DNA from 2 places in the Klebsiella sp. WOUb02 genome. Region 1 is predicted to be linked to the other one. Evidence: predicted binding sites of a transcription regulator. Region 1 holds the regulator's gene; the other holds the start of a gene.
The links. Region 1 encodes Fur, which represses iron uptake genes when iron is present. Its sites were predicted from a motif close to ATAATAATGAGAACNACTATCAA; they were not measured.

Region 1 (15,450 bases):
TGACCGCCGCCGGCGCCGCAACCCGTCAGCAGGCGGCGGCAATTATGCGCCAGCATCTACAGGAGGAGGGCGTGATTCAGTTCCTGCTGAAGTCCTTCGTTGACGGCCAGTGGCGGTTTAACGTGCCGGTCCTGTGGGATCAATATAGCCATATCGTTGGCTGGCAGCCGGTTCCCGCCTGGCCGCATCCGGCCCTGTTTATCCCGGGCGGCAACTCACCCTACGTGACCGATGAGTATCGCGACGCGCTGCTGGCTCAGTTCCCTCAGGCCCGCGCGCACGTGATTGCCGGCGCGGGCCATTGGGTCCATGCGGAGAAACCGGAAGCGGTATTGCGCGCCATTCGCCGATATCTCTCCTCTTTAGCGGCATAACTGGCTAAAAACTGCCCGACCGCGCCGCAGAATGCCCGCGGTCGTTGGCGCAGCGGTTCGCCTGATGTATTATGGCGCGCTATCTGTGTCGGCAATGGCCCGACAATTTGTTTCCCCGAAGTCACTCTGAATCATGGCAAAAGAACAAACGGACCGTACGACATTAGATTTGTTCGCAACCGAGCGTCGCCCGGGTAGACCAAAGACCAATCCGCTTTCGCGCGACGAGCAGCTGCGCATCAATAAACGCAACCAGCTTAAACGCGACAAAGTTCGCGGCTTAAGGCGCGTGGAGCTCAAGCTCAACGCTGAAGCGGTTGATGCGCTCAATGAGCTGGCCGATGCCCGCAATATGAACCGCAGCGATCTGATTGAAGAGATGTTGATGAACCAGCTGGCGGCCCTGCATAGCCAGAGTAAAGCCTGAGAAACCGCAAAAACAACACTTTCATGTAGCAGAGTGTGCAGTCGGGCGTGATTGCTGTTTCCGCGCCCTTCCCTGTTCTGCTATGATTGCCGTTATCTGCGGGCATTACGCCACTACCACATCATTAAGTTTCAAGAGGTTATTTTACTCATGGCAATCATCGGCATCTTTTTTGGCAGCGACACCGGCAACACCGAAAATATTGCAAAAATGATCCAAAAGCAGCTTGGTAAAGACGTTGCTGATGTTCACGACATTGCCAAAAGCAGCAAAGAAGACCTGCAGGGTCATGACATTCTGCTGCTGGGCATCCCAACCTGGTACTACGGTGAAGCACAGTGTGACTGGGACGATTTCTTCCCGACGCTGGAAGAGGTCGACTTCAACGGCAAGCTCGTCGCCCTGTTTGGCTGCGGCGACCAGGAAGACTACGCTGAATACTTCTGTGACGCGCTGGGAACCATTCGCGACATCATCGAACCGCGCGGCGCAACCATCGTCGGCCACTGGCCAACGGCGGGCTACCATTTCGAAGCCTCTAAAGGTCTCGCTGATGACGACCATTTCGTCGGTCTGGCTATCGATGAAGACCGTCAGCCTGAGCTGACCAACGAGCGCGTAGAGAAATGGGTTAAGCAGGTTTCTGAAGAACTGCATCTCGAAGAAATCATAAACGCCTGATCGTTAAACGGCGCTATCCTGGGATATCGCCGTATTAATAGGTAAAAGCAATAAAACTAATAGCTACAAGTTTTTAACTTTTAATCACATATCTGTACAATGTCCTCTGATTTAACGAGGAGACGTGACGCAGTTTGTAGCCTGTGCCTCGTTTTTGACAGCATAAAAGGCTCGATGCTTGCGGTTTTCATTTCATCATGGCAGTTCTATAATGAAACGCATTACATCGGGTGATTCTCTGTATTACTTCCGCTAATGGAAGTAGATCGTTTAGCAACAGGACAGATTCCGCATGACTGACAACAATACCGCATTGAAGAAGGCTGGCCTGAAAGTCACACTTCCACGATTAAAAATTCTGGAAGTGCTGCAGGGGCCGGATAACCATCACGTCAGCGCGGAAGATTTATACAAACGCCTGATCGACATGGGTGAAGAGATCGGTCTGGCCACCGTTTACCGCGTACTGAACCAGTTTGATGATGCCGGCATTGTTACCCGCCATAATTTTGAAGGCGGTAAATCCGTTTTCGAACTGACGCAGCAGCATCATCACGATCACCTGATTTGCCTCGATTGCGGCAAAGTGATTGAGTTCAGCGATGACTCCATCGAAGCGCGTCAGCGTGAAATTGCCCACCGTCACGGTATCCGCCTGACCAACCACAGCCTGTACCTGTACGGCCACTGTGCGGAAGGCGATTGCCGCGAAAATGAACACGCGCACGACGCGGTGGAAAAATAGTTTCCCGCCGCGTAAGCAGCAAAAAGCCAACCCGAAGGTTGGCTTTTTTTATGCCCGCAAATAGGAGGTACGAGGGAAATCAGGGCCGGGTATTGTTGCGGCGGATCTCTTTCCAGATCTGGTCGCAGCGGGCTTTCACCGCCTGATCGTTGCCGGTGCGGGTCGCCAGGATACACTGCTGATAATCCAGCACGCGCACGCTTTCCTGCGTGGCGAACTGCTGGTGCTGCTTATCCTCTTTAAGAACGTTCAGCACGCTCTGGCAGGCCTGAACTTTATCCGGATTCCCTTCTGCCGTATTGATGCAGGCGCTGTAGGCGTCCTTCAATTTAGTATCTTCTTTTGGCGCCGGTGACTGCGTACAGGCCACCAGGCCCGATGCCAGCATGGCGATGAGCAATAGCTTTTTCATAATCAACCTCACGGACTGGCGGCAGGCTTACGCCCGCGGCTGCGGCATCAGAAAATAGTGAACGGAGCAATAACCATAAACTTCACGTCGCGCTCATCCTGGAAGATATTGCCGTAGCCGCCGCTCCAGCTAGGAATATCGGAGTGGTTGTCGTACTGGGTGAAGTGGAGCTTGAACAACGTTCCCTTCGCCCGGCCATCCTGCACGGTATACATGGCATCGAGGCTGTAGGCCGACTCTTCCAGACGTTTGTCGGCGTTGTAGTAGGCATCTGGCGTCGCCATTTTGCCCGGCTTCGCATCCCATGCATAAACGTAAGACGCGCCAAACGCCCAGCCCGGCATATTCCAGTTTTTCATGTCATACATGGCGCCGAAGAACACGGCCTTTTCACCGTTGGCGTTGAAGTCGGAGCGGTTATCCCACCACACGTCCAGGCGACCGTTAGAAGATGCGTAGGTTGGGGTCATACGCTGCAGGAAGTAGCCCTGCTGGCCCTCGGCCTTAACCCAGGTGCCTTCCAGACGCAGGTCCAGCACGTCGGCAACCTTGTAGCCAAAGGTCAGCGCCTGCAGCCAGGCGGTGCCGTCGTAAATATCGTTCGCGCCGCCGTTGCTGACCTTATCGCGGGTGCCGTAGAACTGATAGCTGGTGTTTAACGGGGTGCCGGCAACGTCAAATTTATAGCTGGCCTTAGCAAAATACTGGTCGATATAGCCCTGAGCCTGGCCAAACGCGGCCTCCAGCACGAGGTCGTTTTTAAAATCATATTTGGCGCCGATGGAGTGCAGATAATCGACTTTCGTCTTCTTATCGTTCTGGTAGAACTCATCCATCTCAATGTGCCACGGCGCTTTGTATTCGTTGGTCCACATGTAGGAGAAGCTCAGCGCGCCAGAGTCGCCGTAATCAAAGTTGGCCCCGGCTTCAGCGCCCTGATAAGTGCCCGGCATAAAGCTCCAGTGCGGAGCCAGCAGCGTTTGCCCGGTTGGTTGAATGTAGCCAGCACGCGCCCACACCGGGCCATACTTAAATTTCGCCGCCGCTTTATAGAGGCTGATCCCGCTCTTATCGCCGGAGTAATCTTCGTCGTAGGCTTTATTCCTTGAGGAGAAGGCAATTTCGTTCGGGTGGCCGCTTTCGCTGCTTTCCGCCATCTCAATTGCGGTAAAGGCAGCCACGTCAATACCAAACATATCGGCAGCATAGCCGGACTGGAAATCCAGGTTGGCGTTCCAGGTTGAATGCGAAAGGTTGGTTTTGTACTTATCGCCGTCGGTAACATCTTTACGGTCGCGCTCACGCTGCCAGTAATAGATACCGCCGGTTAACGTGGAATCATCGATAAAACCTGCTGCGCTGGCCTGCGGAACAACGATCCAGCTCGACATCGCGGTGACGGCGGCAATAGCCAGCGCCAGCGTACTACGTTTGCCACTAAACGTACGCATGTGCATATCCTCTTTGACGTTTTAAAACGCGGAGCCAAAGGCAAGCCGCGAAAAATAAATAAGACTGCTAAAAAGCGGGGCGGTAAAAGTCCGCATATCCGCTATCGATAGACTATTTTTCGTGACGCGAATTATCAATCTCTTTCGCCGACCAAAGCTTAAGATTATGACAAAGCGCACATAATCTATGTCTGTTTGTTACAGTCTTAAATTTCGTACATTTAGCACCTAATTCTCTGCGAAATAAGGATAAAGAGGGAAATGAAAACGCTTACAGCGATTTTTTACGCGACAATAGCCGGGGAGGCTGGCGGGATATATTACAGGCTGTAAACAAGATTAATTCGCATCGCGAAAATAACCGACCCGGGCGGGTAAATACGGAAGTAAAAAACGCCGCGGGGTGCGGCGTTTTCAATGGCGATGCGGGTTTATGCGCCGATCTTCGCCCAGGTATCGCGCAGGCCGACGGTGCGGTTGAACACCAGATGGTCAGCGCTTGCATAGCGGCTGTCGAGGCAGAAGTAGCCCTCACGCTCGAACTGCAGGGCCTTACCGGCCTGCGCCTGCGCCAGGCTCGGCTCGGCGAAGCCGTGCTTGATAACCAGCGATTCAGGGTTCATGACGGCAAGGAAATCCTCTTCGGCGCCCGGATTCGGCACGCTGAACAGGCGGTCATACAGGCGAATTTCTACCGGCAGCGCGTGCGCCGCGCTCACCCAGTGGATAACGCCCTTCACCTTGCGGCCGTCCGCCGGATCTTTGCTCAGCGTATCGGCATCATAGGTACAGAAGATTGTGGTGATATTGCCTTCCGCATCCTTCTCTACGCGCTCGGCTTTGATCACGTAGGCATTGCGCAGGCGAACCTCTTTGCCCAGCACCAGACGCTTGTACTGCTTGTTGGCTTCCTCACGGAAGTCCGCGCGATCGATCCAGATTTCACCGCTGAACGGCACGTCGCGGCTGCCCATCTCCGGCTTGCTCGGATGATTAGGCATATTCACATTTTCACTGCCGCCCTGCGGATAGTTTTCGATAACCAGTTTTACCGGATCGATAACGGCCATCGCGCGCGGGGCGTTTTCGTTCAGATCTTCGCGAATGCAGGACTCCAGCGACGCCATTTCAATGGTGTTGTCCTGTTTGGTTACGCCGATGCGCTTACAGAACTCGCGAATCGATTCGGCGGTATAGCCGCGGCGACGCAGGCCGGAAATGGTCGGCATACGCGGATCGTCCCAGCCTTCCACGTGCTTCTCGGTCACCAGCTGGTTCAGCTTGCGCTTGGACATCACGGTATATTCGAGATTCAGGCGCGAGAATTCGTACTGGCGCGGGTGAGCCGGGATGCTGATGTTATCCAGCACCCAATCGTACAGGCGACGGTTGTCCTGGAACTCCAGGGTACACAGAGAGTGCGTGATACCTTCCAGCGCATCGCTGATGCAGTGGGTAAAGTCGTACATCGGGTAGATGCACCACTTGCTGCCGGTCTGATGGTGATCGGCGAATTTAATGCGGTACAGCACCGGGTCGCGCATAACGATAAACGGCGAGGCCATATCGATTTTCGCACGCAGGCAGGCTTTACCTTCCACAAAACCGCCGGCGCGCATTTTTTCAAACAGCGCCAGGTTCTCTTCCACGCTGCGATCGCGGTAAGGGCTGTTTTTGCCCGGCGCCTTCAGCGAACCGCGGTATTCGCGAATCTCTTCCGCCGACAGTTCGTCAACGTATGCCAGGCCTTTATTAATCAGCTCAACGGCGTAGCTGTGCAGTTGGTCGAAATAATCAGACGAGTAGCAAACTTTCCCGGACCAGTGAAAACCTAACCACTGCACGTCGTTTTTAATCGACTCAACGTATTCGATATCTTCTTTCACCGGGTTGGTGTCATCGAAGCGCAGGTTGCATTGGCCCTGGTAATCCTGAGCAATGCCGAAGTTCAGGCAAATTGATTTGGCGTGGCCAATGTGCAGATAACCGTTCGGCTCCGGCGGGAAGCGCGTATGAACGGTGGTGTGCTTACCAGTAGCCAGATCTTCATCGATGATCTGACGAATAAAGTTAGTTGGGCGGGCTTCAGCCTCACTCATCATGGGTTCCTCAAAGCGTAAACAACGTATAACGGGACATGATCTTACAAGCAGGACGTAGAGACAACTATTAGTTACTGAAAATACGTATCTGAAGGAGATTATGGGGTCATTTGCGGCAAAAAAAAGCGGCGGAGGTTTCCCCCCGCCGCACAGGCATAAACTCTACTCAGGAGCCTTACTTGCCTTTAATCTCATACAGCGGCGTCTGGCCGGCGACAACTTTACCGGTCGCCTGAATCACCAGCGCGCTGTAATCATCGCTGTTGCTGCAGACTACCGGACTGATCATCGACCGGGCGTTCGCGTTGAGGAAGTCCAGATCCATTTCCAGAATCGGCTGACCGGCCTTCACTTCTGCGCCCTCTTCTACCAGGCGTTTGAAGCCCTGGCCGTCCAGCGCGACGGTATCGATGCCCATATGGACGACGATTTCCGCGCCGTTTTCCGTTTCCAGACAGAACGCGTGGTTGGTATTGAAGATCTTAACGATGGTACCTGCGGCCGGGGAGACCACGATCTTATCGGTCGGTTTCACCGCCACGCCGTCGCCGACGGCCTTGCTGGCGAACGCTTCGTCCGGAACCTGCTCCAGCGCCACAATATCACCGGTAATCGGTGAAACCAGCGCGGCGATAGTTTTCGCGTTAGCCACGGCCTGCGGTTTTACCGCCGCAGCGGCGACAGGTGCGCTATTGGCTGTGGTGGCAGTTGCGGCTACCGGGCCACGCGCGACCACTTTTTTCATCTCATCACCGACGGATTCGGCTTTCGCACCGACGATTACCTGGATGGTTTGCTTGTTCAGTTTAACCACGCCGGAAGCGCCGAGGCGTTTGCAGGCCGCATCGTTAACGCGCGCGGAGTCTACAACGGTCAAACGCAGACGGGTAATACAGGCATCAATCGCCTTCAGGTTGTCAGTCCCGCCGACGGCCGCAATATACTGCGTAGCCAGCTGGGTCAAACCCTCTTCGGTGTTGCTGTTGGCTTCTGAAGTCACCACGTCGTCAGTTTTATCTTCACGACCCGGCGTTTTCAGGTTGAACATGCGGATAACCGCAGTGAACAGCAGGAAGTAGATGAAGAAGAACACCACGCCCATGACAAGCAGCATCCAGACGTTTTTGCTGGCTGCCGGCAGGCTGTACATCAGAACGTAGTCAATGGCCCCTGCGGAGAAGGAGAAGCCCGCATGGATACCCAGCGACGTTGCCACAAACAGGCTGATACCGGTCAGGACGGCGTGCAGGAGGTACAGCAGCGGAGCCAGGAACATGAACAGGAATTCCAGCGGCTCGGTCACACCGGTCAGGAACGCGGTGATAGCGACCGACAGCAGCATACCGCCAACCATCGGACGACGCTCTTTCGGCGCAGCGAAGTACATCGCCAGCGCAGCGCCAGGCAGGCCGAACATCATGATCGGGAAGAAGCCGGACATGAACATCCCCGCGGTGCCGTCGCCGGCGTAGAAGCGGTTGATGTCGCCGTGGAACACCGCGCCTGCGGCGTTGGTGTACTCGCCAATCTGGAACCAGGCGATGGTATTCAGCACCTGATGCAGGCCGGTTGGGATCAGCAGACGGTTGATGAAACCGAAGATACCGGAACCCACCGCGCCCTCGGCCACGATCCACTCACCGCCGGCGTGAATAGCGTGCTGCACCGGAGGCCAGACGTAGCCGAAGATGGCCGCCAGCACCAGACAGAAGAAGCCGGTGGCGATCGGCACAAAACGCTTCCCGCCGAAGAAGCTCAGGAAGTCAGGCAGCTTGATGCCGGCCCAGCGGTTATAAACGGCACCGCCGACCAGACCGGTAATGATACCCGCCAGCACGCCCATGTTGATCTCTGGGTTGATGGTGACCATTGCTTTAGTTAATACGAAATAACCTACCGCGCCGGCCAGCGCCGCGGCGCCGGCGCTGTCTTTAGACCAGCTGGACGCCACGCCGATCGCAAAAATCAGCGCCAGGTTATCAAAGATCGCCCCGCCTGCCTGCGCGATGAACGCCACGTTAAGCAGATCGGGTTGACCGAATCGCAGCAGCAGCGCCGCGACGGGCAGCACTGCGATAGGGAGCTGTAACGCCCTACCGAGACGCTGAAAGAAACCTAAAATATTCATCTTATTCCCCCTATGAGACCCCGATGAGGCTCACTCAAAGCCATTTTTTTATTGTGTAAAAAGGTCAGTTTTTTAACTTACCCGCAAAGTGTGTGAAAATTTAATTCGTATCGCAAATTAAACGCGTATTTTTTGTGACTATAATCACCAAATATCGTATTAACCCCTCCCCTGGACTGGCTAACAACGAAAACTTATTTTATCATTCAAAAAATCAACACGGATTGACCCCGGTCGGCGTAGTTACTGCAATACTCTTCATAGAGTACTGGCGCCAATCCGCCAGGTTCTAATTTAACTATAGAGGTGAAGAATGAGACTGATTCCCCTGGTAACAGCTGAACAAGTAGGTAAATGGGCTGCTCGCCACATCGTTAACCGCATCAACGCGTTCAAACCGACTGCGGACCGTCCGTTTGTACTGGGTCTGCCCACCGGCGGTACACCTCTGACCGCCTACAAAGCTCTGGTTGAGATGCACAAAGCGGGCCAGGTTAGCTTCGAACACGTCGTCACCTTCAACATGGATGAGTACGTTGGCCTGCCGAAAGAGCACCCGGAAAGCTATCATAGCTTTATGCATCGCAACTTCTTTGATCACGTTGATATTCAGGCAGAAAACATTAACCTGCTCAACGGCAATGCGCCAGACATCGATGCAGAATGCCGCCGCTATGAAGAAAAAATCCGCTCCTACGGCAAAATTAACCTGTTTATGGGCGGCGTGGGTAACGATGGCCACATCGCGTTCAACGAGCCGGCTTCTTCCCTGGCTTCCCGTACCCGTATTAAAACTCTGACCCATGACACCCGCGTGGCAAACTCCCGCTTCTTCGACGGCGACGTTGACCTGGTACCGAAATACGCGCTGACCGTGGGCGTGGGTACTCTGCTGGATGCCGAAGAGGTGATGATTCTGGTGCTGGGCCATCAGAAAGCGCTGGCGCTGCAGGCGGCGGTAGAAGGCAACGTCAACCACATGTGGACCATTACCTGTCTGCAGCTGCATCCAAAAGCAGTGATCGTTTGCGACGAGCCGTCCACCATGGAACTGAAAGTGAAGACGCTGAAATACTTCAACGAATTAGAAGCCGAAAACGTCAAAGGGCTGTAATCTGGTCCCGTCCTGCGGCTACCCCCGTGGGACATTTCTTTTTTTCTGATGCACAAAATCATTCTGGCGGCAGTAAACGGTCAATTAATGGTCTGCTAAAGAGGCCGGCTTGAAGGATAGCGTGCGTAAACCGGGGGTCGTATGTATGCATTAACCCAAGGCCGGATCTATACCGGTCATGAAATTCTGGATGACCATGCGATAGTTATCGCTGATGGCCTTATTGAACGGATCTGTCCACTGGCTGATTTGCCGTCCGGGATTGAGCAACGCTCGGTCAATGGCGCTATTCTCGCCCCCGGTTTTATCGACGTCCAGCTGAACGGCTGCGGCGGCGTGCAGTTTAACGACAGCCCTGATGCGGTGACCGTCGAAACGCTGGAAATCATGCAGAAGGCCAACGAGCGCTCCGGCTGCACCAGCTATCTGCCAACGCTGATTACCTCCAGCGACGATCTGATGAAACAGGGCGTGCGCGTCATGCGCGAGTACCTGCAGAAATATCCTAACCAGGCGCTGGGCCTGCATCTTGAAGGCCCGTGGCTGAACATCGTCAAAAAAGGGACCCACAACCCGGACTACGTGCGTAAACCGGACGCCGCGCTGGTGGACTTCCTGTGCGAAAATGCCGATGTCATCACCAAGGTGACCCTTGCTCCGGAGCGCGTCGGGCCAGAAGTGATTCGCCAGCTGGTCAACGCCGGGATTATCGTCTCCGCCGGGCACTCCAACGCCACCCTTAAAGAAGCCAAAATCGGTTTCCGCGCGGGCATCACTTTCGCAACTCATCTCTATAACGCCATGCCGTATATTACCGGACGCGAGCCGGGCCTGGCGGGCGCTATTTTTGACGAGCCGGACGTTTACTGCGGTATTATCGTCGACGGTATGCACGTTGATTATGCTAACGTACGCAATGCGAAGCGCCTGAAGGGCGACAAGCTGTGCCTCGTTACCGATGCCACCGCGCCGGCGGGTGCCAATATTGAGCAGTTCATTTTTGCTGGTAAAACAATATACTACCGTAACGGGCTGTGCGTAGATGAAAACGGAACCCTCAGTGGTTCTTCGCTGACTATGATTGAAGGCGTGCGTAATCTCGTTGAACATTGCGGTATCGCGCTGGAAGAAGCGTTGCGGATGGCAACCCTCTACCCTGCGCGTGCCATTGGCGTGGAAAAGCAGACTCGGCGGCATTGCGCCGGGAATGGTCGCTAACCTGACCGCCTTTACCCGCGACTATAAAATCATCAAGACCATCGTTAATGGTAACGAGGTCGTCACTGAGTAAGTAAAAGTATGACAGCAGGCGGACATGCTCAAATTGGTAACGTTGATCTCGTAAAACAGCTGAACAGCGCGGCCGTATACCGCCTGATTGACCAGCATGGCCCCATCTCGCGCATTCAGATCGCGGAACAAAGCCAGCTTGCCCCTGCCAGCGTGACGAAAATCACGCGTCAACTGATTGAACGCGGGCTGATCAAAGAAGTCGATCAGCAGGCCTCCACCGGAGGCCGCCGCGCCATCTCCATTATTGCCGAGACCCGCAGCTTTCAGGCCATCGGCATACGCCTCGGCCGCTACGACGCCACCCTGACCCTGTACGATTTAAGCAGCAAGACGCTGGAAGAGGAGCACTTCCCGCTGCCGGAACGCACCCAGGAAACCCTCGAGCACGCGCTGCTGAACATCATCGCCGCCTTTACCGAGCGCTGCCAGCGCAAGATCCGTGAGCTCATCGCCATCTCGGTGATTTTACCCGGCCTTGTCGACCCGGAAAGCGGCGTCATCCGCTACATGCCGCACATTCAGGTTGAGAACTGGGGTCTGGTAGAAGCGCTGGAAAAACGCTTTAACGTCACCTGTTTTGTCGGCCATGATATCCGCAGCCTGGCGCTGGCGGAGCACTATTTTGGGGCAAGTCAGGACTGCGAGGACTCTATTCTGGTGCGCGTCCACCGCGGCACCGGCGCGGGGATCATCTCCAACGGACGCATTTTTATCGGCCGCAACGGTAACGTGGGCGAGATCGGCCATATCCAGGTCGACCCGCTCGGCGAGCGCTGCCACTGCGGCAACTTCGGCTGCCTGGAGACGGTTGCCGCCAATGCGGCCATCGAACAGCGGGTGCGTCACCTGCTGGAACAGGGCTATCAGAGTCGCCTTAGCGCGGATGAGTGTAATATTAAAGCCATCTGCAAAGCCGCTAATAAGGGAGATACGCTGGCCTGCGAGGTTATCGAACACGTCGGTCGCCACCTGGGAAAAACCATTGCCATCGCCATTAACCTGTTCAACCCGCAGAAGGTGGTGATCGCCGGTGAAATCACTGAAGCAGAAAAGGTTTTGCTGCCGGCTATCGAAGGCTGTATTAACGCCCAGGCGCTAAAAGCGTTTCGTAAAAATCTGCCGGTGGTGCGTTCCACGCTCGATCATCGTTCGGCGATCGGCGCCTTTGCGCTGGTGAAACGCGCGATGCTCAACGGGAGCCTGCTCCAGCGTTTGCTGGAAAGTTAGCGTATTCTGGTTCACGAATTTCTGCTTTTCTTCAACGATGTCGGACTGTCCATGACCATTCAAAACGTAATTTGTGATATTGACGGCGTGCTGATGCACGACAATGTGGCCGTACCGGGCGCTGCTGAATTTATCAAACGCATTCTCGAAAAAGATATGCCGCTGGTGATGTTGACCAACTATCCCTCCCAGACCGGCCAGGATCTGGCCAACCGCTTCGCTACCGCGGGCATTGACGTCCCGGATAGCGCCTTTTACACCTCAGCCATGGCGACCGCCGATTTTCTGCGCCGTCAGGAGGGTAAAAAAGCCTACGTAGTGGGCGAAGGCGCGCTGATCCACGAGCTTTATAAGGCTGGCTTCACCATCACCGACGTCAACCCGGATTTTGTCATCGTCGGCGAGACCCGCTCCTTTAACTGGGAGATGATGCACAAGGCGGCCTTCTTTGTGGCCAACGGCGCGCGCTTTATCGCCACCAATCCGGATACCCACGGCCGCGGCTTCTACCCGGCCTGCGGAGCGCTGTGCGCGGGCATTGAGAAGATCTCCGGCCGCAAGCCGTTTTACGTCGGCAAGCCGAGCCCGTGGATTATCCGTTCCGCGCTGAACAAGATACAGGCGCACTCCGAACAAACCGTGATTGTCGGCGATAACCTGCGTGCCGATATTCTGGCGGGCTTCCAGGCCGGTTTGGAAACGATCCTCGTGCTGTCCGGCGTCTCGACGCTCGACGATATCGACAGCCTGCCGTTCCGCCCGTCGTGGATCTACCCGTCGGTGGCCGAAATTGACATTTTCTAAGCCAAACCACGTCTCAGGACGTGGTTTTTCATTTATCGCCCGCAATCAGAAAGTCACATCTAATAAAACCGACTATTTTTTGAATATTCATCAATAAAGATGCTCAAAACATACTCATTTTTTAATATTCAACAATCACCATTGCGTTTTTTCCTGTTGCCTCCGTAAATCCCTTGCGCCGCCCTCTCCTTTGCGGCATTTTCTTAAGCACGCACTAAGACCTCGCCACAAGACGACGTCTGCACAACATCAAATACGACAGGGTAACGGAGAAGGCTATGTGTTCAATTTTCGGCGTACTGGATATTAAAACTGACGCGGTAGAACTGCGTAAAAAGGCACTGGAGCTTTCCCGCCTGATGCGCCACCGTGGGCCGGACTGGTCCGGCGTCTACGCCAGCGATAAAGCCATTCTGGTACATGAACGTTTGTCTATCGTTGACGTTAACGCTGGCGCTCAGCCGCTGTATAACCAACAAAAAACTCACGCCCTGGCGGTAAACGGCGAAATTTATAACCACCAGGCGCTGCGCGCGGAGTACGGCGATCGCTATACCTTCCAGACCGGTTCGGACTGCGAAGTCATCCTCGCGCTGTATCAGGAAAAAGGCCCGGCCTTCCTCGACGATCTGCAGGGAATGTTTGCCTTCGCGCTGTACGACAGCGAGAAGGATGCTTATCTGATCGGCCGCGACCATATCGGTATCATTCCGCTGTATATGGGTCACGACGAACACGGTAACTTCTACGTCGCATCAGAAATGAAGGCGCTGGTTCCGGTGTGCCGCACCATTAAAGAGTTCCCGGCCGGCAGCTACCTGTGGAGCAAAGATGGCGAAATCCGCGAATACTACCAGCGCGACTGGTTTGATTACGACGCGGTAAAAGACAACGTTACCGATAAAAACGAACTTCGTCAGGCGCTGGAAGAGTCGGTGAAAAGCCACCTGATGTCCGACGTTCCTTACGGCGTACTGCTTTCCGGCGGCCTGGACTCTTCGGTTATTTCCGCGATCACCAAAAAGTTCGCCGCCCGTCGCGTTGAGGATCAGGAGCGTAGCGAAGCCTGGTGGCCGCAGCTGCACTCATTTGCCGTCGGCCTTGAGGGATCGCCGGACCTGAAAGCCGCGCAAGAAGTGGCCAACCATCTGGGCACCGTCCACCACGAGATCCACTTCACCGTGCAGGAGGGCCTCGACGCCATTCGCGACGTGATCTATCACATCGAAACTTACGACGTGACGACCATCCGCGCGTCAACTCCGATGTACCTGATGTCGCGTAAAATCAAAGCGATGGGCATCAAGATGGTGCTGTCAGGCGAAGGTTCTGATGAGGTTTTTGGCGGCTATCTCTATTTCCACAAAGCGCCGAACGCCAAAGAGCTGCATGAAGAAACCGTGCGCAAGCTGCAGGCGCTGCATATGTTTGACTGCGCCCGTGCCAACAAAGCGATGTCGGCGTGGGGCGTGGAAGCCCGCGTGCCGTTCCTCGACAAGCAGTTCCTCGACGTCGCCATGCGCATCAACCCGCAGGATAAGATGTGCGGCAACGGTAAAATGGAAAAGCATATCCTGCGTGAATGCTTTGAATCCTACCTGCCGGCGAGCGTGGCGTGGCGTCAGAAGGAGCAGTTCTCAGACGGCGTAGGCTACAGCTGGATCGATACGCTGAAAGAAGTGGCGGCCGGGCAGATTTCCGACCAGCAGTTGGAAACCGCCGCCTTCCGCTTCCCGTACAACACGCCGTCGTCGAAAGAGGCGTATCTGTACCGCGAAATCTTCGAAGAGCTGTTCCCGCTGCCGAGCGCCGCGGAGTGTGTCCCCGGCGGCCCGTCGGTTGCCTGCTCTTCGGCTAAAGCGATTGAATGGGATGAAGCGTTCAAAACCATGAACGATCCGTCAGGACGCGCGGTAGGCGTGCACCAGTCGGCCTATAAATAATCGAGTCAGACGACAAACGGACCCCGCGGGGTCCGTTTTTTTATGCCTTTATTTACGGCTTAAAAGCGATAAATAACCAATAATTGCTGATTATTACACCATGCTGGTTGCAACCTAACCAAACAGTCACATTCCGGCGATTTTCCTTGAAAAAGAGGTTGACGCTCGCAGGCCCAATACGCATAATGCGCCCCGCAACGCCGATAAGGTAACGCGAAAAAAAAGATGGCTACGTAGCTCAGCCTGGTTAGAGCACATCACTCATAATGATGGGGTCACAGGTTCGAATCCCGTCGTAGCCACCATCTTTTTTTTGCGGGAGTGGCGAAATTGGTAGACGCACCAGATTTAGGTTCTGGCGCCGCAAGGTGTGCGAGTTCAAGTCTCGCCTCCCGCACCATTCACCGAACGCGTTGCACGGATGGGGTATCGCCAAGCGGTAAGGCACCGGTTTTTGATACCGGCATTCCCTGGTTCGAATCCAGGTACCCCAGCCATATTTCTTCGAGGTTAGCGGTTTGCCGCGACGGTTCTTGGGGTATCGCCAAGCGGTAAGGCACCGGTTTTTGATACCGGCATTCCCTGGTTCGAATCCAGGTACCCCAGCCATCGAAGATGTGATAAGATTTGGCTACGTAGCTCAGCTGGTTAGAGCACATCACTCATAATGATGGGGTCACAGGTTCGAATCCCGTCGTAGCCACCAGATAGGGAATTATTGATTCAGTTCGATAAATCCAAAAAAATTG
Region 2 (15,450 bases), on a different replicon from region 1:
TCCGTCAAGCGATTATCGCCGGCTATTTCAAAGCCGGCGACCGGCTGGTTGAGCGCCAGCTTACCGAACAGCTTGGCGTCAGCCGCAGCGTGGTGAGGGAGGTCATTCGCTATCTTGAAGCCGAGGGGCTGATCGAAACCCTACCCAAAAAAGGGCCGATCGTTGCGGTGCTCAACTGGGAGAGCGCCGAGCAGATCTACAACATTCGCATGCTGCTTGAGCAGGAGGCGGCCTGGGATTGCGCAAGGCTGGCAAATGCGGAGGATAAAGCTCGCCTGTATGCGCAGCTGCAGCAAATTGCCCAAGCCTCGCGCGAGCATGACGATATCAAACGGGTTGAAGCTTCTCAGGCCTTCTATGAGACCCTGTTTCAGGTTGCGAAGCACACTATCGCGTGGGAAATCGTGCAGCGCCTCAATAGCCGAATCAGCCGCCTGCGCGCGCTAACGCTGGCGTCGCCCGAACGCCAGGTCGCCGGCTTTGAGCGGATGTCACGCATTTATCACGCTATCGACAGCAACGATCCGCCGCTGGCAAAGCAGGCGGTTTTTGATCACCTCAGCGAAGCCTCGCTGCTGGCAAAAGAGATCCTTTCCCGACAGGAGTAGACGATGGCAGCGTACTGGATTGCCCACGTGAATATTCACGATCCGGAGCAGTATCAACACTATATGGATTTAGCGCCAGCGGCCTTTAGCCGCTATAACGCGCGCTTTATCGCCCGCGGCGGCCAGGCGCAAACCCTTGAGGGCCAGCCCTTCGCCAAACACGTGCTGATTGAGTTTGCCGATATGGAAAGCGCCCTGGCCTGCTACCACTCAGCCGAGTATCAGCAGGCCAGGGCGGCGCGAGCGGAGGTTGCCGAAGCGATGATTACTCTCGTCGAAGGCCTGCCGGCCTGATGGCCCGAACGCCCACGGGCCTCCGCCGGAAGCTGAGACGGTAACAATTTCATCTTAAACGTCGCCCCGCCGATGATTTGCGCAGCACCCGGCGGGATCGACGAAACGTTACGCGATGCGTAAAGGTGAAACAGAAATTATGTTGCAAAAAATCAGGGAGTTCGCTTGCATAACCGTTGGCAATGGTTGCTGTTACCACAAAAAGTAGTTGATCTGATACGCACAAGCTCTTATTTTGCTTATCAGTTTTTCAAATGAGATAAAACCATGCCTACTATTACAGCCGGTAGTATGAAAGAAGCCAAAGAATTAATTAACTGCGGAAAATACAGGGAAATTGTTCTTAACTTTGATATTGATGCCGACGATTTTTTCATTCTCGCGACATCCCAGCACACCACCAAAATCACCATTTCCGACAAAAGCACCCACTCACCGGTAAAATTAGAAAAATAATTAAAAACCTCTGAGGTATTTCTTATGTTGCTATTTATTGGCACAGCGGCAGTTGCTTTTCTCTCTTCATTAATGCTGATCTGGCTCGACGATCGCATCAGCGAGCAGGATTAACCTCCAGCGCGCAGTTCTCTTCTCTTATTTTACATGCCCGTATGCGCTCGTCGTGAAGCGCTACGGGCTGTTCCAGCAGGCGTCATTCAACCAGGCTACGGCTCATCGTTGTGCGGAAAAGCGTGAAGGCTCCGCGCCGTCCGGCGACGCGGAGTGAAAGCGCGGTCGTTACAGCGATTTCGCCAGGCGTTCGACGGCGGTCAGCAGACCCGCTTCCGACACCGTTGAGTAGGAGAGGCGCAGCGTGCGGGTATCCGGATTGTCGTTATAGAACGCTTCACCCGGCACGTAGACCACGCCGTTTTCGAGGGTCTTTTTCATCCATTCCATGGTATCGAACGGATAGCGGAAGCGCGCCCACAGGAACATGCCGCCTTTTGGTCGGCTGAACTCCAGATGCTCGCCAAGCTGGCTCTCAAGGGCATCGGCCAGCCCGACGCACTTCTTGCGATAGTCTTCACGAATCAGGGCGATCTGGCTCTCCAGGCGATTCATCGCCAGATATTCCGCGGTAATCACCTGCGACAGCATGTTGGTGTGGAGATCCGCCGCCTGCTTAACGATCACCGTCTGCTGCGCCAGCCAGTCCGGCATCACGATCCAGCCAATGCGCATGCCCGGGGCGAGGATCTTGGAGAAGGTCGAGGTGTAGACCACCTGGTCTTCGCAGCCGAGCTCCTGCGCGTACTGATACAGCGGACGGCGGACTTCGTCGGTAAAGCTGATTTCGCCGTAGGGATCGTCTTCGATAATCACGAAATCATGCTGCTTCGCCAGCTCAACCACCCGACGGCGGCGATCGGCGCTCAGGGTTTTGCCGCCCGGGTTGCCGAAGGTTGGCACCAGATACACGGCCTTCACCTTCGTCGTCTCCAGCAGGTCCGCCAGCTGTTCCACCAGCATGCCGTCGTCATCGGTATCGACGCTAAGGATATTCGCCTGCGCCAGCTGGAACACCTGCAGCGCGGCCAGGTAGGTCGGGCGCTCGACGACGATCGCATCGCCCGGATCGAGCAGCGTACGCGCGACGATATCCAACGACTGCTGCGAACCTGAGGTGATATAGACATGGCTTGCCGGGCAGGCAACGCCGCGCGCCTGACACAGTTCGCTGACGGCCTGACGCAGCGGCGGATAGCCTTCGGTCAAACCGTACTGGAACGCATCGTTGAAACGCCCGCCCATTGCCTGCTGCACCGCCAGATTCAGGCCTTCGGTATCAAACAGCTCCGGAGCCGGGATCCCACCGCCCAGTGAAATAACGCCGGGCAGTTTACTGTGCTTGAGAAGTTCGCGGACGGCGGAGGGCTTAAGTTCACCCGCGCGGGCGGCGAGTCGCCGATCGTGCATATTATTTTCCTTTTTTGTCTGTCTTGTTGTTGTGGTTTGTTAACTATTTAGTACCCGGTTTTAGCGAAAATGCCCCGGCAGCGCGACGCTTCCGGGGCTTTTGCGGGCCGTGCGATTCGGCGCCGCCGGGATTATCGTCTATCGTTGTCTTTCAACACAATTAGCGGTTCGATATCGCTCTCTTTTTTGACCACCAGCGAATCGTCGCCGCGCAGGCAGGTGCCGCCGTAGTTGCCGCCAACGGTAAAGGTGCATACCTGAATGTATTTACCATCCACTTTCGGCAGGCACCACAGACTGCTGGTAAATATTTTTGCGATCGACAAACTTCCCGCTGGTCTTATCCAGCACCTCGTCGTCGGGACTTATCAGATCGATATTGTTCCCGCAGCGCCCGGAGATGGGCTTAATGGCATAGCCGGTTTTCGCCAGATCGTCGTTGACGACGAAATCAGTATCCAGCAGATAGCGATGGTTCGGGAACAGCGACCACAGCACCGGCAGAATCGCCTTGTTGCCGGGGATCACCGTCCACAGCGGTTCGAATACCAGCACCTCGGGGCGCAGCAGAACGTCAATCAGCCGCACCTCATTTTGCGGATGCCCGGTACGGATCGGCACGGCGGCGTACTCGTCGGCGCTGACCTCGCGCACCTGCTCGATGGCGGTTTCCCATGCCCAGGTTTTCCAGACGCAGTTAACCAGCCGCCCGTCGCCGTCAATCAGCTGTCCGGCGGCGTCCCAGCGCAGCTCATCGAGGCCAAAGAGGATTTTGCTGTCGAAGCCGGCCTGGGTGAGCGATCGCTGAATAAACAGCGCATGATAGTTCTCCTCCAGATCCTTATCCTGCATGATGTGCACAAAAGGCCGCGCCCGGCTGTGCTTCCACGCCCCCGCCAGCTCATCCAGCAGATCTTCCGCCGGGTTATGCCCGCTGCCGTAGTAGCCCTGCTTCAGCCACTGTTCGAGGATCAGCCCGCCTTCGGTATGACAAGAGGCGGAGTCGGCGTTGTATTCATAGACCTTCAGCCCGCGCTCGTCCATACAGAAATCCATGCGGCCGGTAATCATATGGTGGCGACGTCGCTGCCACGAGAGGCGCAGACGCGGCCAGAGAATTTTGGGGATATCGAACAGCGCCAGCAGGCTGTCGTCTTTCATCACCTTATCGGTGGCGTGCAGGTACATCAAATGCAGCTCGTTGGTCGCCTTGATCAGCTCCTGCTCGGCGCTTTCGGTAATGGTGAAATACTGGTAGGGATCGGCGTTAATAAAGTGGCCGTTGGCGTCAACGTAGGCTTTCTGCAGCGTATCTTTTTCGTTCAGCCACTTACCGCGAAACTGCCCGTTGTTCGGCAGGCGGGCGCCGCGAATGGTCATCGCTTCGCCCGGCAGCACCGGCTGCGGCAGGCTGTGCTCGGTATCGGCGGTCTGGATCATCCAGCCGAGGATCTGGGTATCCGTAAAGGTATCTTTCAGGGTGTAGATGCCGTCCTTCACGTCGAGGATTAATTCACGGGTCCACTGCTGGCCCTGCGGCAGCGGCCTGTGGATAACGTTTTGCTCGGCGATCCTGACCTTATTACCCACCAGTTGGGTAATCACCGCCACGTGGCCGGTATGCTTGAACTCGCCGCCCTTCTGCCAGACCAGCAGAGAGCCCGCCATCGGCGGACGACGCGAGCCGTTAGCAAAGGCCTGCAGCGGCAGAATGTTGTCGTTAACCACCTCGCGCAGAAAGCGCAGGGAGAAGATTTCGTACGCCATGCCGACGTCGGTGAAGACAAAACCGTAGGTGAGAAACAGGAAGCGGCGCGCGAACTCAACGCACTGCCATTTGTGCCCCATATACTCGTTATTGATATAGCTGCGGAACGTGGCGTCATCCGGATAGTCTTGCGGATTTAAGCTGCTGTAGTTCGATGAATAGATTGCCACGCCGCCCGGCGCGTAGCCTAACAATGTACCAAAAGGGGCATCGCTGCTTGTCGATCCTTTGCTCATTAGCCTGACCTCAAATTAATGCAGCCCGGGCAGTTGGCGGAACAAAACTCCCTCTTCTTATCCTGCCGCAGGCACTTACCAGACAGAGGTGGAATAATGATACCACTCATTCGGTTTGCGAATTGTGCCCTTACGGAAAATAACCCTGCGCCGCAGGGCAAAAGTGATATCGTTTATCTCAGATATAACAACAAATCGCGAATTAACGTCAGGAGTTGATTATGAGCACACAACCACATCTGCAAGCACAACCGCTGGTCTGGGGACATGGCCCGCGTACCTTCGAGGTTTTCCTGGAGCCGACCTGCCCGTATTCGGTACGCGCATTCAATAAGCTCGACGACCTGCTCGACGAGGTCGGCGCGGATAACGTGACCATCAAAGTTCGCCTGCAGTCCCAGCCCTGGCATATGTTCTCGGGGGTCATCGTACGCTGTATTCTGGCGGCCTCCACCCTGCCGCACGGCAGAGAGCAGGCGCATAAGGTACTGCAAGCAGTAGCCGATCATCGCGAAGAGTTCGAATTCACCGACCACTGCAGCGGGCCGAATATGAACGCTACCCCGCAGCAAATCGTTGAGCGTATCGAGCGCTACAGCCACGTTCTACTGTCCGACGCCTTCGCCCGCCCAGAGCTGCAGGCGGAGATCAAATGGCACAGCAAATATGCGCGCCAGAACGGTATCCACGTGTCGCCAACCTTTATGGTCAACGGGCTGGTGCAGGCGGATCTCGGCAGCGGCGACGATATTAGCGTCTGGGCCGCGCGGATAATGGCCTGATTTAGGGCGCAGCCCCGGCGTGCGTAACGCGGCCGGGGAAGCCGTCCGGGTATATCGCCAGCGGGTGAATAAGCCTCACACTGTTAAATCCTTAATACGCCACCTGCTACACTCCCTGAACACCTCACTACAAAGGCAGATCAGCATGTCAGAGAATAACTACCAACCCCCGAAAGTGTGGGAATGGAAGCAGAACAATGGCGGCGCGTTCGCCAACATCAACCGTCCTGTCTCCGGCGCAACCCATGAACAAGAGCTGCCGGTCGGCTCGCATCCGCTGCAGCTTTACTCCCTGGGAACGCCTAACGGCCAGAAGGTGACGATCCTGCTGGAAGAGCTGCTGGCGCTGGGCGTGAGCGACGCGGAGTATGATGCCTGGCTGATTCGGATCGGCGAAGGCGATCAGTTCTCAAGCGGCTTCGTTGCGGTGAACCCGAACTCAAAAATCCCTGCGCTGAGCGATCGCTCAACCACGCCGCCAACGCGCGTGTTCGAGTCCGGCAACATTCTGCTTTATCTCGCGGAGAAGTTCGGTTTCTTCCTGCCCAAAGATCCGGCCGGGCGCACCGAGACGCTGAACTGGCTGTTCTGGCTACAGGGCGCGGCGCCGTTCCTCGGCGGCGGTTTTGGCCACTTCTTCAACTACGCGCCGGTGAAAATCGAGTACGCCATCGACCGCTTCACCATGGAAGCCAAGCGCCAGCTCGACGTGCTGGACAAACAGCTCGCCGCTAACCGCTACGTAGCCGGGGAAGAGTACACCATCGCCGATATGGCGATCTGGCCGTGGTACGGCAACGTGGTACTCGGTGGCGTCTACAATGCCGCCGAATTCCTCGATGCCGGGAGCTATAAAAACGTTCTGCGCTGGGCGCAGGACGTAGGCAGACGCCCGGCGGTTCAGCGCGGACGGATCGTTAACCGCACCAACGGCCCGCTTAACGAACAGCTTCACGAGCGCCATAGCGCCAGCGACTTCGACAGCCAAACCGAAGACAAGCGTCAGGCCTAAGGCTACGCCAGCCGAAGGCTTCGGCCTTCGGCTACTTGCGCTCCAGGCGGTATCCCGCCATAAAGTAGCGCATCGCGGTGCAGGAATTTCCCTCCTTAAAGAAATCCATAACCATATTCCGGTCCAGACCATAGCGTCGGGTGAGAATCCCGGCCTCCCACGCGCTCAGCTGGCGATCGCCGGTCTTTTCAAACATCCGCTGAGAATAGCCGAGCACAAACCCGCGCTTATAGTCGGCACAGAAATTCGCGGCGCTGCTGGCGCTGTCGGCCTGAGCCGCCTGCAGCCCGGCCATTAAACCTTTACCAAAATGGTTATCCATCGCTTTCCCCTCAATCGTTATATACAAAATTATATAGCGACTTTTTGAGCAATGGGTAGCGCTATTTCAGCCGATCGCGCTAGCGTAAATACTTCCCGAACCAGGCGAGGGTTCTCTGCCACGCCAGACTCCGCGGCGGCCCGGTCATAGCGCGGCGTGGAGTCGTTATGAAATCCGTGATTAACCCCCTGATAAATATAGGCCTCATAGATCTTATGCTGCGCTTTCAGCGCCTCTTCATAGGCCGGCCAGCCTTGGTTGATGCCGCTATCGAGGCCGGCGTAGTGCAGCAGCAGCGGCGCCTGAATCTTATCGACCTCGTTGAGCGGCGGCTGCCGGCCGTAGAACGGCACCGCGCAGGCCAGTTCAGGGATCGCCACCGCGGCGGCGTTGCAAACGCCCCCGCCGTAGCAAAAACCGGTGATGCCGACTTTTCCCGTCGCCTGCGGATGCTTCGCCATAAACGCCACCGCGGCAAAAAAGTCGTTCATCAGCTTCACGGGATCGACTTTCTGCTGCAGCTCCCGCCCCTCATCATCATTGCCGGGATAGCCGCCGACGGAGCTCAGGCCGTCCGGCGCCAGGGCGATATAGCCCGCCTTCGCCACCCGCCGGGCAACGTCTTCAATATAGGGGTTGAGGCCGCGGTTCTCATGCACCACCACCACCGCCGCGGCTTTGCCGGTCATCTTCGTCGGTGTTACCTGGTAAGCGCGCACTTCGCCATGACCGTCCGCAGAGGGGTAGTGAATATACTCCGCGCGGATATCCGGGTCGGTAAACGCCACCTGTTCCGCCAGGGCATAGTTGGGTTTTAGCAGGTTAAACAGCGCCAGCGCAGTCATGCCGCCCACCGTATATTTCCCCGCCAGCCTGGAGAAATTCGCGTTTGCTGATTTTGCCGTGGGCATAGTAGTCATAGTACTCGAGCAGCTGCTGTGGAAAATCTTTGGCCGTCAGTCGCGTCATCGCATGTTCTCCGTAAGTGAAGGCCCTTTAAGCAAAGCATAAGCTCGCCGGGATGCCAGAAATCTCGCGCAGTGTGATCCAGCAAACGCCTGCTCAGCGGTTTAGCGTATAAAGTAGAACGTCGTTTTAAGTAAGTATCCTCCGGCAGAGCCGGAGGCTTTAGGGTGAGCGCCTCAAAGGCGCCGACAAACCATGAGCCGCCCAGGGCGGCTGCTATACGTTCAGTTTCATTTGATCGTATCGTTCGTCTTCTCTCTCCTGGTTGCGTATGTACGCCCTGACCGTGGCTTCATCCAAACCAACGGTTGAAACGAAATAACCTCGAGCCCAGAAAACTTCACCGGTGAAGTTTTTACCTCTGCCGAAGTGTCGTGCTATCGCTATCGCACTTTTTCCCTTCAGATAGCCGACTACTGTCGATACCGAGTACTTTGGCGGTATGCTGATGCACATGTGGACATGATCGCGCATCAGATGCCCCTCCAGAATCTGACAGCCCTTCTGGCTCGCAAGCTCGTGGAATATTTTTCCCAACTCATGCCGCAGCGCACCATATAACCGCTGCTTCCGGCGTTTAGGGATATAAACCACGTGATATTTACAGTCCCATTTCGTATGGCTTAAGCTCTGATAGTCTCTCATCACGAATCCTCATCTCTTGGCGGAGATTTCAGATTCGCGCGACTGACTTAAAGGTCAAACCTTTCGGAGTCCCCCGGCAAAGCCGGGGGTTTACCGGATTTAATTAAAAAGGAGAGAGCATGTCCTGGTTCGCTAACCCTGGCCGCTACGATCGGATGCAGTATCGCTACTGCGGCAAAAGCGGCCTGCAGCTTCCCGCGCTGTCGCTGGGCCTGTGGCACAACTTTAGCCACGGTAACGCCCTCGATGACCAGCGCGCTCTGCTTCGCAAGGCCTTCGATCTGGGCATTACCCATTTTGACCTGGCCAATAACTACGGGCCGCCGCCCGGCAGCGCCGAGGAAAACTTCGGCCGCCTGCTGCGCGAGGAGTTTGCCGCCCACCGTGACGAACTCATTATCTCGACCAAAGCCGGCTATTCGATGTGGCCGGGGCCCTATGGATCCGGCAGTTCGCGTAAATATCTGCTGGCCAGCCTCGACCAGAGCCTGCAGCGCATGGGGCTGGAGTACGTCGATATTTTCTATTCCCATCGCGTGGATGAGAACACGCCGATGGAGGAGACCGCCGCCGCGCTGGCGCAGGCGGTGCAGAGCGGTAAGGCCCTGTACGTCGGCATCTCCTCCTATTCGCCGGAACGCACGCAGCAGATGGCGGCGCTCCTGCGCGAGTGGAAAATTCCGCTGCTGATCCATCAGCCCTCCTATAACCTGCTTAACCGCTGGGTCGATAGCAGCGGACTGTTGGACACACTCGAGGAGAATGGCGTCGGCTGCATCGCCTTTACGCCGCTGGCGCAGGGCCTGCTGACCGGCAAGTATCTTCAGCAGATCCCGGAAGGTTCGCGGATGTTCTATGAAGGGAAACGAGATCGCGGCCTGACGGAAACGATGCTCAGCGAGTCGAACGTCCGGAGCCTGCGCCTGCTGCAGGAGATGGCGCACGATCGCGGTCAGAGCATGGCGCAAATGGCCCTGAGCTGGCTGCTGAAGGATAACCGGGTGACCTCGGTACTGATTGGCGCCAGCCGTCCGCAGCAGCTGGACGAGAACGTAAAAGCGCTGGAAAACCTGACTTTCAGCGCCGAAGAGCTGACGCAGATCGACCAGCACGTGGCCGATGGTGAGCTCAATTTGTGGCAGGCTTCGTCGGATAAGTAAACCGCTGGCCCGGTAGCTAAACGCCGCCGGGCAGCCAGGGATCAGTGCTTAACTTTGGTCAGGCGATCGAGATAGCCCATCACAAACGCCGACAGCACAAAGGTCAGGTGGATAATGACGTACCACATCAGCTTATTGTCCGGCACGTTCTTCGCGTCCATAAACACCCGCAGCAGGTGGATGGAGGAGATCGCGACGATGGCGGCGGCCACCTTATTTTTCAGCGAAGTGGCATCCATTTTCCCCAGCCAGCTGAGCTTCTCTTTGCCCTCGTTGATATCCAGCCTGAGAGACAAAGTTTTCATACCCCGAGAACATCACCATCACCAGCAGGCCGCCAACCAGCGTCATATCCACCAGCGACAGCAGGGTCAGGATCAGGTCCGACTCCCCCACGCTGAAGATCTGCGGCAGGATGTGGAGAATCTCCTGAAAAAATTTGATCGATAGCGCCACCAGCCCCAAAGAGAGACCAAAATAAACCGGTGCCAGCAGCCAGCGTGAGGCGTACATGGCATTTTCCAGAAAACGTTCCATAAGACCCTGTAAGTTAAAAAAATGAGCGGCATTATATCGCAACCCGCCAGCCTGAATGCAAGATCCCGTCGGCGCTGCGGATCGGCAGACGTAAAAAAGGCTGGCGCAAGGCCAGCCTGGGGAGAGATGTCGGTGAGGGCTACTGCGCTTTAACGGTCTCTTCGCCCACCAGACCAATCTTCAGATAGCCCGCCTGATGCAGGGTATCCATGACCTTCATCATCGTCTCATAGTCCACGGTTTTATCGGCGCGGAAGAAGACGGTGGTGTCTTTCTTACCTTCAGTCAGCGTATTCAGCGCATTAACCATAGTCTCTTCGGTAACCGGATCGTTGCCGAGGAACATGGTTTTATCCGCCTTCACCGACAGGTAGATCGGTTTTTCCGGACGCGGCAGCGGCTGGCTGGAGGACGCGGGCAGGTTCACCTTCACATCAACCGTCGCCAGCGGAGCCGCCACCATAAAGATAATCAGCAGCACGAGCATGACGTCGATAAACGGCGTCACGTTAATATCGTGCATTTCGCCGTTATCATCGAGGTTTTCGTTAAAATGCATCGCCATAAAGCATCAACCTACTCGTAATTTCTGCGCGGTACGCACCGGCGCAGTGCCGCTGGCGCTGAGGTCCAGATCGCGGCTCTGCAGCAGCAGGACCTGGGCGGCGACGTCGCCGAGAGTGGCTTTGTAGCTGCCGATCATGCGAGCGAAAACGTTATAGATAACCACCGCCGGGATAGCGGCAAACAGGCCGATTGCCGTTGCCAGCAGCGCTTCCGCGATGCCCGGGGCGACAACCGCGAGGTTGGTGGTTTGCGTCTGCGCGATGCCGATGAAGCTGTTCATGATGCCCCAGACGGTACCAAACAGGCCGACGAACGGGGAGATGGCGCCGATGGTCGCCAGGTAGCCGTTACCGCGGCCCATATAGCGACCGACAAACGCCACGCGGCGCTCAAGGCGGAAACCGGTACGTTCTTTAATACCTTCGTTATCTTCGACGCCGGCCGACAGCTCGAGCTCGTTCTGCGCTTCGTTGATAAGCTGCGAGCTCAGGCTTTTCGGATGGAAAGCGTTGGCGATATCGCTGGCCTGGTCGAGGGAGCGGGCTTCGCCGAGAAGCTGCTGTTCGCGCTTGAGGCGGCGCTTGCTGGAGAGCATTTCAGCACCTTTGCCGAAAAAGATAGCCCATGTGACTATCGACGCCAGAATCAGGCCGATCATCACGACCTTAACGACAATATCGGCATGATGATACATACCCCAAACGGAAAGATCCGCCTGCATCAAATTATTACCCACTCTGAGTCTCCAGGACGTAAATCACAAAATCTGAGCATAATAATATCAAAACGGCATCGAATTGATAGTGGTTCTCATTAGTATTTACACTGTGCAGCAAATCACGTTTATTTTCCCTGCGCTTACGCAGTAAAAAAGTGGCCGCCGGGGGATTTGGTAAAATTTTTGCCTGTATCCGCCCTAAGTCGGTACACATCCGGGTATTCATGCTAGTTTAGACGTCCAGACGTATAAAAACAGGCAAAAAACATGGCTGACAAACATCTTGATACCGCCCTGGTCCACGCCGGGCGCAGTAAAAAATATACCTTAGGATCGGTCAACAGCGTGATTCAGCGCGCTTCATCGCTGGTGTTCGACACCGTCGAAGATAAGAAACATGCCACCCGCAACCGGGCGAAGGGCGAGCTGTTTTACGGCCGTCGCGGCACGCTGACCCACTTCTCGCTGCAGGAAGCCATGTGCGAGCTGGAAGGCGGCGCCGGCTGCGCCCTGTTCCCCTGCGGCGCGGCGGCGGTGGCCAATACGATTCTGGCGTTTGTTGAGCAGGGCGACCACGTTCTGATGACCAATACCGCCTACGAGCCGAGCCAGGATTTTAGCACCAAAGTTCTTGCCAGGCTCGGCGTAAGCACCGGCTGGTTCGATCCGCTGATTGGCGCCGATATCGCCCGCCTGGTCCAGCCGAATACCCGCGTGGTGTTCCTCGAGTCTCCGGGGTCGATAACTATGGAGGTCCACGACGTTCCGGCGATCGTCGCGGCCGTACGCCGCGTTGCCCCGGAAGCGATCATCATGATCGACAACACCTGGGCGGCAGGCGTGCTGTTCAGGGCGCTGGATTTCGGCGTCGATATCTCGATTCAGGCCGGCACCAAATACCTGATCGGCCACTCCGATGCGATGGTCGGCACCGCGGTCGCCAACGCGCGCTGCTGGGACCAGCTGCGTGAGAACGCCTATCTGATGGGGCAGATGCTCGACGCGGATACCGCCTATATGACCAGCCGCGGCCTGCGCACTCTCGGCGTGCGCCTGCGTCAGCACCACGAGAGCAGCCTGCGCATCGCCGAATGGCTGGCGCAGCATCCGCAGGTGGCGCGGGTCAACCATCCAGCGCTGCCGGGCAGCAAAGGGCATGAGTTCTGGAAGCGCGACTTCACCGGCAGCAGCGGCCTGTTCTCGTTTATTCTCAATAAGCGGCTGAACGATGCCGAGCTGTCCGCTTATCTGGACAACTTCAGCCTGTTCAGCATGGCCTACTCCTGGGGCGGTTTTGAATCGCTAATCCTCGCGAACCAGCCGGAGCACATCGCCGCCATCCGCCCCGAGGCTGAAGTCGATTTCAGCGGCACGCTGATCCGCGTCCATATCGGTTTAGAAAATGTTGACGATCTGTTGGCGGATTTAGCGGCGGGCTTCGCGCGTATCGTGTAAAGTGACGGCCAGTGGCAATAATTGCGGACGTTCTGTTAGAGGCGGCCGCTTTTGTTGCGCCCGGGATCAAGGTGTTCTGGGCTCTTCAGGAGTACACTAGGCAAAAATACGGTACCACTTAGGAAAGTCCATGGTTGTTATTCAAGAGATTGTCGCCGCGCTCTGGCAACATGATTTTGCCGCATTGGCGAACCCTCACGTTGTGGGCGTTGTATATCTGGTCATGTTCGCGACCCTGTTTCTCGAGAACGGTTTGCTGCCGGCCTCATTTTTACCCGGAGACAGCCTGCTGCTGCTCGCCGGCGCGCTGATTGCTAAAGGCGTCATGGACTTTGTGCCCACCCTTGCCATTCTGACGACGGCGGCCAGCCTCGGCTGCTGGCTGAGCTATGTCCAGGGGCGCTGGCTCGGCAATACCGAGACCGTTAAGGGCTGGCTTTCCCATCTACCGCAAAAATATCATCAGCGTGCGACCTGCATGTTTGACAAGCACGGGCTGCTGGCCCTGCTGGCCGGCCGTTTCCTGGCCTTTGTCCGCACCCTGCTGCCTACGATGGCCGGTATTTCGGGGCTCTCCAACCGCCGCTTCCAGTTCTTCAACTGGCTCAGCGCGCTGCTGTGGGTCAGCGTGGTTACCGGACTCGGATATGCGCTAAGCATGATTCCTTTCGTCAAGCGCCACGAAGATCAGGTGATGACCTGCCTGATGGTACTGCCTATCGCTCTGCTGGTTGCCGGCCTGCTGGGTACGCTGGTGGTGGTCATTAAGAAAAAGTTCTGCAACGCCTGATTGACCTTCCCGGGAGGGCGCCAGCGCGCCTTCCCGCAGCGTGCGTTTCCCGTTACATCCCCTGAATCGTTCTGATCCGCGCCGCATCTTCGCCCGGCGTCATGCCAAAATAGCGCTTAAACTCCCGGCTGAACTGCGACGCGCTTTCGTAGCCTACGCGCATCGCCGCCGCGCTGGCCTTCATCCCGTCGTGGATCATCAGCATCCGCGCCTTATGCAGGCGATAGCTTTTCAGATACTGCAGCGGCGAGGTGCTGGTGACCGATTTAAAATTGTGATGAAACGCCGAGACGCTCATGTTGGCCTCCGCCGCCAGCTGATCGACGCTCAGGTTCTCGGTGTACTGGCTTTCAATGCGTTTGAGGACACGGCTGATCAGGCTGAAGTGCGTTTGCCGGCTGACCAGCGCCAGCAGCGCCCCGCCGCACGGCCCGGTCAGCACGTAGTAGAGCATCTCGCGAATAATCTGTTTGCCCAGAATGCGCGCATCCAGCGGCCGCTCCATCACGTCCAGCAGCCGTTCAGCGGCGCACAAAATCTCCTCCGAGAGCGCCGCCGAGTTGATTCCGCTCGATGCCACCGCGGGCTGGAAGCGCTCATCCTCGCCAATATCCATCAGCAGCTCCTGCAGCTGCAGAATATCCACGTTCAGCCGCAGCCCCGCCAGCGGAACCTCCGGCGTCGCGAAGGTCTCGCACTCAAACGGCAGCGGTACCGTCAGCAGCAGATATTCATTGGTGTCGTAACGGAAAGTCCGCTCATTTATATAGCCAATTTTATGACCGGAAAAGAGAAAAACGATGCCCGGCTGATACATCACCGGCGTGCGCGTTCCCGGCTGCGTGCCGTACAATAACCGAATATCAGGCAGCAGCTCGCTGAGTTTTTCTTCGTTATTTTTCAGCGTATTAACTTTTTCAGTTAGCAGCTGACAGATCCGGGAACGCTTCATTTACGATGACTCTCCAGTCGTTTTTTCACGACTTCATTGTGCGCATTCCGCAGCTTTTTCTCCAGTCCTGCGGAGAAATGGGCAAGACATCGGCAGGAATGTGCATTGAGGGTAACGGATGAGGAGACCACAATGTCCGTCATCTGGCCGGGATATCTTCTCCGTCGGCAGTTTTCTCTTATTGAGGTGATGAGCAATGAACAATTTCGATCTGTATACCCCAACCCGTATCCTGTTTGGTAAAGGCGCCATCGAAAACCTGCGCGATCAAATCCCGGCGGGAGCCCGTATTCTGGTCACCTACGGCGGCGGCAGCGTGAAAAAAACCGGCGTACTGGATCAGGCCCTGAGCGCGCTGAGCGATTTTGAGGTGCTGGAATTCGGCGGCATTGAACCGAACCCATCCTACGAAACGCTGATGAACGCGGTCAAAATTGCCCGTGAACAGCAGATCACCTTCCTGCTGGCGGTGGGCGGCGGCTCCGTGCTCGACGGGACGAAGTTTATCGCCGCGGCCGCGCATTATGATGAAAACGTCGATCCGTGGGAAATCCTTGAAACCCACGGTAAAAACGTCAAAAGCGCGATCCCGATGGGCTCCGTGCTGACCCTGCCGGCGACCGGCTCCGAGTCCAATAAAGGCGCCGTCGTTTCGCGTAAAACCACCGGCGACAAGCGCGCCTTTATGTCTTCCCACGTGCAGCCGGTGTTTGCGATC

Region 2: a site for Fur is predicted at 11,615-11,637, ahead of exbB (tol-pal system-associated acyl-CoA thioesterase). Genes of this name have one in related genera too.

Annotation. Positions count from the first base shown of each region.
Region 1 is NZ_CP170110.1:2,161,857-2,177,306, forward strand. Features, by position in the region: gene ybfF (esterase) at 1-374, shown strand, start outside; gene ybfE (LexA regulated protein) at 508-801, shown strand; gene fldA (flavodoxin FldA) at 952-1,482, shown strand; gene fur (ferric iron uptake transcriptional regulator) at 1,775-2,227, shown strand; gene chiQ (ChiQ/YbfN family lipoprotein) at 2,307-2,639, opposite strand; gene chiP (chitoporin ChiP) at 2,687-4,090, opposite strand; gene glnS (glutamine--tRNA ligase) at 4,522-6,189, opposite strand; gene nagE (PTS N-acetyl glucosamine transporter subunit IIABC) at 6,368-8,320, opposite strand; gene nagB (glucosamine-6-phosphate deaminase) at 8,634-9,434, shown strand; partial or broken gene nagA (N-acetylglucosamine-6-phosphate deacetylase) at 9,576-10,725, shown strand; gene nagC (DNA-binding transcriptional regulator NagC) at 10,734-11,954, shown strand; gene ABOC21_RS17425 (HAD-IIA family hydrolase) at 12,006-12,758, shown strand; gene asnB (asparagine synthase B) at 13,037-14,701, shown strand; tRNA gene ABOC21_RS17435 (tRNA-Met) at 14,929-15,006, shown strand; tRNA gene ABOC21_RS17440 (tRNA-Leu) at 15,017-15,101, shown strand; tRNA gene ABOC21_RS17445 (tRNA-Gln) at 15,124-15,198, shown strand; tRNA gene ABOC21_RS17450 (tRNA-Gln) at 15,236-15,310, shown strand; tRNA gene ABOC21_RS17455 (tRNA-Met) at 15,331-15,407, shown strand.
Region 2 is NZ_CP170106.1:194,519-209,968, reverse strand. Features, by position in the region: gene ABOC21_RS03080 (GntR family transcriptional regulator) at 1-608, shown strand, start outside; gene ABOC21_RS03075 (DUF1330 domain-containing protein) at 612-902, shown strand; gene ABOC21_RS03070 (hypothetical protein) at 1,170-1,358, shown strand; gene ABOC21_RS03065 (PLP-dependent aminotransferase family protein) at 1,641-2,822, opposite strand; partial or broken gene gss (bifunctional glutathionylspermidine amidase/synthase) at 2,954-4,826, opposite strand; gene ABOC21_RS03055 (DsbA family protein) at 5,048-5,608, shown strand; gene yghU (glutathione-dependent disulfide-bond oxidoreductase) at 5,754-6,620, shown strand; gene ABOC21_RS03045 (DUF2623 family protein) at 6,652-6,942, opposite strand; partial or broken gene yghX (YghX family hydrolase) at 7,022-7,911, opposite strand; gene tnpA (IS200/IS605 family transposase) at 8,125-8,553, opposite strand; gene mgrA (L-glyceraldehyde 3-phosphate reductase) at 8,673-9,713, shown strand; partial or broken gene ABOC21_RS03025 (TIGR00645 family protein) at 9,755-10,250, opposite strand; gene exbD (TonB system transport protein ExbD) at 10,390-10,815, opposite strand; gene exbB (tol-pal system-associated acyl-CoA thioesterase) at 10,822-11,553, opposite strand; gene metC (cystathionine beta-lyase) at 11,803-12,990, shown strand; gene yghB (DedA family general envelope maintenance protein YghB) at 13,121-13,780, shown strand; gene ABOC21_RS03000 (AraC family transcriptional regulator) at 13,833-14,732, opposite strand; gene yqhD (alcohol dehydrogenase) at 14,929-15,450, shown strand, end outside.